Regions from separate parts of the Micromonospora sp. CPCC 205558 genome, predicted to be linked through region 1. Evidence: riboswitches for the same ligand, from Rfam matches in the RefSeq annotation. Region 1 holds a riboswitch; the other holds the start of a gene.
The links. Region 1 has a riboswitch for cyclic di-AMP ahead of V6U86_RS08540 (C40 family peptidase). Riboswitches for the same ligand answer to the same signal wherever they lie in the genome.

Region 2: another riboswitch for cyclic di-AMP. It lies ahead of V6U86_RS16880 (C39 family peptidase); the one in region 1 lies ahead of V6U86_RS08540 (C40 family peptidase).

The regions. Positions count from the first base shown of each region.
Region 1 is NZ_JBAKHR010000006.1:258,248-262,014, forward strand. Features, by position in the region: gene V6U86_RS08535 (N-acetylmuramoyl-L-alanine amidase) at 1-1,934, opposite strand, end outside; cyclic di-AMP (ydaO/yuaA leader) riboswitch at 2,170-2,305, shown strand; gene V6U86_RS08540 (C40 family peptidase) at 2,382-3,359, shown strand; gene dcd (dCTP deaminase) at 3,434-3,767, opposite strand, start outside.
Region 2 is NZ_JBAKHR010000012.1:196,752-200,518, forward strand. Features, by position in the region: gene V6U86_RS16870 (hypothetical protein) at 1-411, shown strand, start outside; gene V6U86_RS16875 (hypothetical protein) at 545-1,315, shown strand; cyclic di-AMP (ydaO/yuaA leader) riboswitch at 1,601-1,742, shown strand; gene V6U86_RS16880 (C39 family peptidase) at 1,975-2,817, shown strand; gene V6U86_RS16885 (alpha/beta fold hydrolase) at 2,945-3,691, shown strand; gene V6U86_RS16890 (CDP-glycerol glycerophosphotransferase family protein) at 3,696-3,767, opposite strand, start outside.

The DNA of each region.
Region 1 (3,767 bases):
TCGACGTACATGATCCGGTGGCCGAACTGGATCTGCGCGTAGCGGTTCTTGCCGCGAATCACCGTCCAGTCGCCGGGCGAGGAGCCGTCGAACGTGCTGGCCCGGTAGTACTCGCCGGCCAGCACCGCGCCGACGGCGTACCGCTGCCCGGCGGCCAGGGTGTACTGCAGGGGCGAGATGGTCTGGTAGGGCACCCCGTCCGGGTACGCCGCCTGCTCCGGGTACGCCCGTCCGTACACCGGGATGGTGGCCCGTCCGGGCTTCGGCGTGGCCACCACACCGACGGTCCAGCTGGCGGTCGGCGCGGACGCCGGGTTGTGGAACCAGGCCCGCTGCCCGAGGTACCAGATCGCCGTCCAGTCGCCCTGCCGCCCGGCCAGCGCGTACGTCTGCCCGGCGGATGCCCGGGCACCGTGGTCCGACACGGCCATCGTGTTCGGGGTGCCGTTCGGGCGCAGTGCGATGTCGTTGACCAGCGGCGCGTCAGCGGACGGTGCGCTCCGCAGCACCACCGCCGAGGAGCCGCGCGGCGCGCACGGCACGCCCGCGGTGACGCAGCCGGTGAACGCCGGCTGGTTGGTGGCGTAGTCCGGGTCGATCCGGACGAGCCCGGTGGCCGGCGTGCCGGTGTCCAGTCGAGGTGCGTGCAGCAGGTCGAAGTAGTGCGTCCAGTCCCAGTACGGCCCCGGGTCCCAGTGCATTCCGGGCACGGTCGCGGCGGTGGTGCCGGGCACGTTGTCGTGCCCGATGATGTGCTGGCGGTCCAGTGGGATGCCCAGCCGCAGCGCCAGATGCCGGACCAGCTTCGCCGAGGTCCGGTACATCGCCTCGGTGTACCAGGTCCCCTGCGCCGCGAAGCCCTCGTGTTCCAGCCCGATCGACTTCGCGTTCACGTACCAGTTGCCGGCGTGCCAGCCGACGTCCTTGGTCAACACATGCTGGGCGATGTGCCCGTCGACCGAGCGCAGCGAGTAGTGCCAGCTCACGTAGGTCGGATCCTGGACGAGTTGCAGGGTCGTCGCCCAACTCGCCTCGGTGTCGTGGATGACGATGTATTCGATTTTCTGCCGGGCGGGCCGGTCGGAGAGGTCGTGGTTGCCGTAGTCCCCGTCGCCGAACGCTTCGTAGGGGGCCGGGATCCACTCGCAGGAGATGGTGCGCGGGCACTCCACCCCGTCCGGGCGGGCCAGCCGGCGCAGGCCCAGACGGTCCAACCAGGAACGTTCGGGTCGCACCGCGCGGGCCGGCAGGGTGATCCGCTGGCCGTCGTCGGTCATCCGGGACGCGCCCGCGCCGATGGTGGTGAAGACCTCGTCGGCGAAGGCGGCGGCGGCGTCGGCGCTGTCCGCGCCGGAGTAGCGGGCCACCGCGCCGTACCAGGCAGCCGGGTCGGTGTCCGCGCCCACCGGAGCGCCCAACTCCCGTTGGTACGCGCTCAGCAGCGCGGCCCCACCCCGGATGTTGAGGCCGGCGTCGGTGCGTAGCGCCTCGGGGGCGACGCCGGTCAGCGTGGCGGCGGCGTCCACGGTCTGCAACGCGGTGGTGGACGGCGCTGGGGCCTCGACCGGCCGGGGCGCGGGGACCCGGGCGGGACGGGAGTCGTCGCCGCGTGGGTCCTCGGCTCCGGCGTCGTGGTGACCGCGCCCGGGTAGGGCGGCCACGTGCCGCGCATCGGTCAGGTGCATCGGGCCGTAGCCGCCACTGGTGCTCGGTGTGCCGGCGTTGGCGTCCCAGCGCGACTCCAGGTAGGAGACGCCGAGCAACACGACCGTCGGCACGCCGTACTCGGTGGCTGCGGCGGCGTACTGCTGCTGGCGGTCGGTGGTTGGCGCGGCGGCGGCCGGGCCGGCGGAGAATGGCACCGTGGTCGCTGCGGCGACCACGGTGGCGGCGAGCAGTGCGCGCCAGCCGGCGGACAGGGTTGAATGGTGCATCGAACCCCCTAGATTCTCGCGGAGTGAGGTCAGGTCACCATCGCGCCGCCCGGCAGGCCAGGTCAATACCTTTCTATCTATCGAAGCGTGCGGAAAGAATTCTTCACACACGGTCGGTGACCTCGCCCAATCGGTACGGAGTGTCACGGCCGAACGGGTTGCGGATCGGTAACAAGCGTCTCTACTCTGGTCATTCGTCGGCCCGACAGCAGCTCCGCCCAACCCGGGCGGTAACGGACCGACACCGCCGAGTCGTTTCCGAGCGAACCGGGGACCCAGGTCCCTCGGGGTGAATCCGCAGCCACTGCGGTAGGGCGCCGACTTCCCGCCCGAACCCGTCAGCTAACCCGGTAGGCGGTCAGGAAGAAGGAGTACGGAACCCCGGTGGCACTCCATGCCCCGCGGCCGTCGTCCGAGCGGTCGGCATCAGCCGGCCCTGCGTCGATCGTGCCGCGCCCACGCTGGTCCCGCTTCACCACCGCACTCGCCGCGCTGGCCGGCATCGCCGTCGTCCTGACCGGCAGTGCCACGGCGGCCCACGCCGACCCGTCCGTCGCCGAGATCGAGCGCCAGATCGACGCCGACTGGAACAAGCTCGAACCGATCATCGAACGGCACAACGCCACCCGCGCCGACCTCGCCGCGAAGCGCAAGCAGGCCGACGCGCTGGCCGCCCGGATCGCCCCGCTGGAGCGTCAGGTCGACGCCGCGTTGGACAAGGTCGGCGCCCTGGCCGCACGTGCCTACATGGGTGAGAACGTCTCGACCGTCAACGCCGTACTGGGCAGCCGGTCGCCCAGCGAGGTGGTCGGCCAGCTCGAAATCCTCGACCGCTTCGCGCACAACCAGCAGAAGGACGTACGCCAGGTGGCCGACCTGCGCGACCAGCTGGCCGCGCAGAAGGCGCCGCTCGACGAGATGGTGTCCCAGCTGGCCCGCACCGAAGCTCAGTTGGCGGCGAAGAAGAAGCAGATCAACGAAGAGATCGACCGCCTGCAGAAGCTGCGCCTCAAGGTGTACGGCAACGGCGGCGGCGGCCCGCTGCGCCCGGCGCCCTGCCCGGGTAGCTACCCCGGCGGCGCCGCAGGTACCGCGGTCAAGTTCGCCTGCGCGCAGATCGGCAAGCCCTACGTGTGGGGTGCCGAGGGCCCGAACTCGTACGACTGCTCCGGGCTGATGCTGGCCGCCTGGGCGAAGGCCGGCGTGTCCCTGCCGCACAACGCCGCCGCGCAGAGCCGGGTCACGAAGAACGTCAGCAGGGGCGACCTGCGCCCCGGCGACCTGGTCTTCTACTACAGCGACATCCACCACGTCGGCATGTACGTCGGCGGCGGCTGGGTGGTGCACGCCTCGCAGGCCGGTCAACCGGTCAAGATGAAGAAGGTCGACGACGGCCCGATCCACAGCTACGGCCGCCCAGGCTGACCCTTGGATGACCGAAGGGCCCGTCGCGATCCGTCGCGGCGGGCCCTCGTCGTCTCGGTCCTAGCGGCTGAACCTCAGCGGGTGGGCCAGGTGCGCCAGTGCTGCCAGGCGCGGCTGGGTGTCGGCCCCCGCTGGCCCTGGTAGCGCGAGCCGTAGACCACCGAGCCGTACGGGTGCTCGGCCGGCGAGGAGAGCCGGAAGATGCAGAGCTGGCCGATCTTCATGCCCGGCCACAGGGTGATCGGCAGGTTCGCCACGTTCGAGAGTTCCAGCGTCACGTGACCCGAGAAGCCCGGGTCGATGAAACCCGCGGTGGAGTGCGTGAGCAGCCCGAGCCGGCCCAGGGAGCTCTTGCCCTCCAGCCGGCCGGCGAGCTGGTCGCCCAGCGAGATGACCTCCAGTGTCGAG
Region 2 (3,767 bases), on a different contig from region 1:
GCGACGCGGGTGCTGACCAGCCTCGCCGTCGTCGCGGCCCTGGCGCTCGGCGCAGGCCCGGCCACGGCCGCCGCGCCGACGCCCAGGCCGGTGCCGACGTCGAGCGCGGTGCCAACGTCGAGCGCGGTGCCAACGTCGAGCGCGATGCCGGCCGCCGTCGCTGTCGGGTCACTGGCGGCCTCCTGCCGGCACGCCGAAGCGCAGGGTGTGGCGCGCTCGACCCCGGCGATACCGCCGGAGGCCGCCGAGGATTCGGTTCCGACCTGGTCGGTCGACACGCCGGTGACGTTCCCCGGCGATCAGGGCGCCACCGCTGCCGGCGTGCTGCCGGTCCACACGGCCGAGTCTGACCGGCTGCCCCTCGTCGACAGTGCGAGTGGTCGAGCCTCCCGAGCCCCACCCCGGCGCTGAGCCACCGGGACGACCGTCCCGTCGCCGCGCCCTGTCGACCCACCCGCTTCCTACCCCGCCGACCGGTGGCCCGCCGTGGCCCGCTGGCCGGTGCGGGCCCTCACCGCACTGTTCTCTCCCCGAGGTGCCGACCATGGAGACCGCCGTCTTCTACCAGTTCGTGACCGAGGTGCCGCAGGCCGCCGCCATCTGGTCGACGCTGTTCCTGCTGACCCTGGGCCTGCTCACCGTGCTGGCCGCCCGCCCCGAACGGGACCGGCCCACTGACGACCCGCCCCCGGCCGCGCCCACCGCTCGGGAGCTGGCCGCCGCCGAGGCCGTCGACAGGCGTCGCTACGCCGAGGAGGTGGCCGTCGCCGCAGCCGGTGCGTCGACGACCGCCAAGCGGCGACGCGCCGCCTGGCTGACCGCTCAGGAGCAGCTGGAGCGGGCCTGGATCGAGTACGACGAGGCGGACAACGCCGCGCGTCGTTTCGCCGGTGCCGGGGCGCTGCCCACCCCGCGCACTCCGCACACCCCCGCCGAATACGCGGCCCGGGAGCGCTATCTGCACCGGGCGGCGATGGCGGCGTACTGGCGGGGTGACCTGAGCATGGCGCAGCTCGGTGACGTGTTCGGGCACCGGCACGGCTGGGATCCCCGACGACACCCGGTCGAGCAGGAGGTGCTGATCAGCCGGGTGATCCGGGACGCGCGGCTGGCCGACTACCAGGTGGCCGCCGGCCGTGAGCGGGCCGCGTGGCGCGACGCGGAGTTGGCCGCCGAGTCGGCTCGTACCCTCGCCGAGGAGGCGTACGCGGCGGCGGCCCGGCTGCGCCCGACCCCGGTGCCCGTCCGCCGGACGGTGGCGGAGGCGTTGCGCCCCGCCGTGGTGGCACGGTGGCGGCCGGCGCGGGTGGGTTGAGCCCGATCTGTGATGTGAGGCCGGTCACGCAATTGTGAAATCGGACGTCCGGCGCGAGTGGTGCCATCGTTCCCACGATTGTGGTTGCGTTTTTTGCCGCCTGTCCGGTTGTCGCCCGCAGGCGCGGCCGTAACCGGTTGTCCCATCGAGTCACGTCATCGGCAATACGCGCAGAAATTGCCGCGCCAATTGAGGTTTACGCAGGTGAGCCTTGCTTGGCAGGGCACGTGGACCACCAGTAGTGTCGTCCCGTCCGGTGCGGTAACCGATCGCAAGACGCGACGCCGCATCGACCCGCTTAATCGTGATCAACGAACCGGGGACCCATCAGTAAGTCCGGGGTGAATCCGCGAGCCACGGCCCGCGGTAGGGCGATCTTCCCGCCCGAATCCGTCAGCTAACCCGGTAGGCGGTGTCGGAAGGAGTCCCAATCTCGTGCAGCACCTTTCCACCCCTCGGTTGTTCCCTCGCCTCCACGGCGCGGCGGTGCACCCGCTCAATCGTCGAGTGACGGTGAGCTGACCCCCGGGTCATCGCCTTCCCCGCCCGGCCACGCCGGGCGTTCCCCTGAGCGGTTCACCATCCGCGGACCACGGTCCGCGCGCTGGCGCCTGCCCGGATACCGGTCCGGCCCCGGTGTGCCGCTCTCCCCCCGATCCGTGGAGGACCCCGTGAAGCACACCCTGCAGCGTCAGCTCCGCCGTCTCGCCACCGAGCGCCCGTACCAGATCGTTGCCGCCGCCGCGGCCCTCGCGATCGCCACCACCACCGGCGCCCTGGTCACCACCGCCGACGACGCCCCGGCCGGCCAGCGCACCGCGACCACGGTCGCCGAGATGCGCAGCGACGTCGCCGCCTCCCGCAGCGAGGTTCGGGACGCGTCCCCCTCGGCCAGCGCCGTGCCGACCACGGCCGCCCCGGCCAGCAGCGCCGCGTCGCCCGCCGCCAAGACCACGACCAACCCGGACCTGACCCGGAAGCCGAAGCCGAAGCCGCCCGCGACCAAGGTGCTCGACTACGACTACGAGGCGCAGAACACCTACTACAACTGCGGCCCGGCGGCCACCCGGAACGCGCTCAGCGCCGCCGGCATCGACCGCACCCAGGAGGAGCTCGGCGCCGAGCTGGGCACCACCGAGATGGGCACTAACTCGGCCGAGGACACCACCCGGGTGCTCAACGCTGAGGTGAAGGGCTCCCCGTACCGGACCCGGATGTTCCCCAGCGCGCCCAGCCCGGCGCAGATGGACCGGCTCCAGGCCGACGTCGTGAAGGCCATCACCGACGGCCGGGGCGTGGTCGCCAACGTCGTCGGGGACGCCACCGACACCGACGGCGGCTGGCACTCCTACGGTGGTGGGCACTACATCGCCGTCGTGGGCTACAAGGACAACGGTCGCACCGTGCGGATCGCCGACTCGGCGAACCCGGCCGACCCGTCGTACTGGATCACCACCATCGACCTGGCTAACTGGATCACCAGCCGGGGCTACTCCGCCTGACCCAGGCACGCTGAACCGTCACGGGCGCCGTCCCCCACAAGGGGCCGGCGCCCGTGGCGTCTTCGCATGTCGCGGCTGGGCGTCGACGACTCTCGTACCGGGCCGTGAACCGTGACAGACTGCGGCCGTGGTGGAGACATCGGGTGGTCACGCCGGCCGTGGGCCGGTCCTGCTGCTGCTGCACGGCATGGGGGCGACCGGGGACGTGTGGTTGCCCTGGGCGCCGTACCTTGAGCAGCGCTGGCCCGGGCGGTGGCTGGCACCGGACCTCGCCGGCCACGGTTGGGCGCCGCCGCTGCCGTCGTACTCCTTCGCGGGCTTCGCCCAGCAGGTCGCGCAGGCCCTCGCCCCCGACGACCGGCTGGTCGTGTTCGGACACTCGCTGGGTGGGATGGTCGGCCTGGCGCTGGCCGCCCGCGCCGCCGGGACGCCGGTGGACGCGGTCGTCGGGCTGGGCATCAAGGCACAGTGGACGGCCGCGGAGCTGGAACGCGCCGCCGAGGTCGCTGCCCGCCCGGTGAGCTGGTTCGCCAGCCGCACCGAGGCGGCCCGCCGCTACCTGCGGGTCTCCGGACTGGTCGGCCTGCTCCCGCCGGACCACCCGGTGGTGGACGCCGGTCTGCGCCAGGTCGACGGCCGGTGGCGCCTGGCCATGGACCCGACCGCCTTCGCCGTCGGCGAACCCGACCTGGGCGCGCTGTTGGCGGCGACCGACGTGCCGGTGGTGCTGGCGCGCGGGGAGAACGACCCGATGGTCACCGACGAACAGCTCAAGGAGTACGGCGTACCGGTCGCCACGCTGCCCGGTCTCGGGCACAACGCGCACGTGGAGGACCCGGCGGCGGTGCTGGCGCTGCTCGACCCGTACCGCTGAGCGGCTACGCCGGTGTGGACGTGGTCAGTGCCGCGGCCGGCGTCAGCTCCCGGCGGGCGGCGGTCAGGAACGCCTC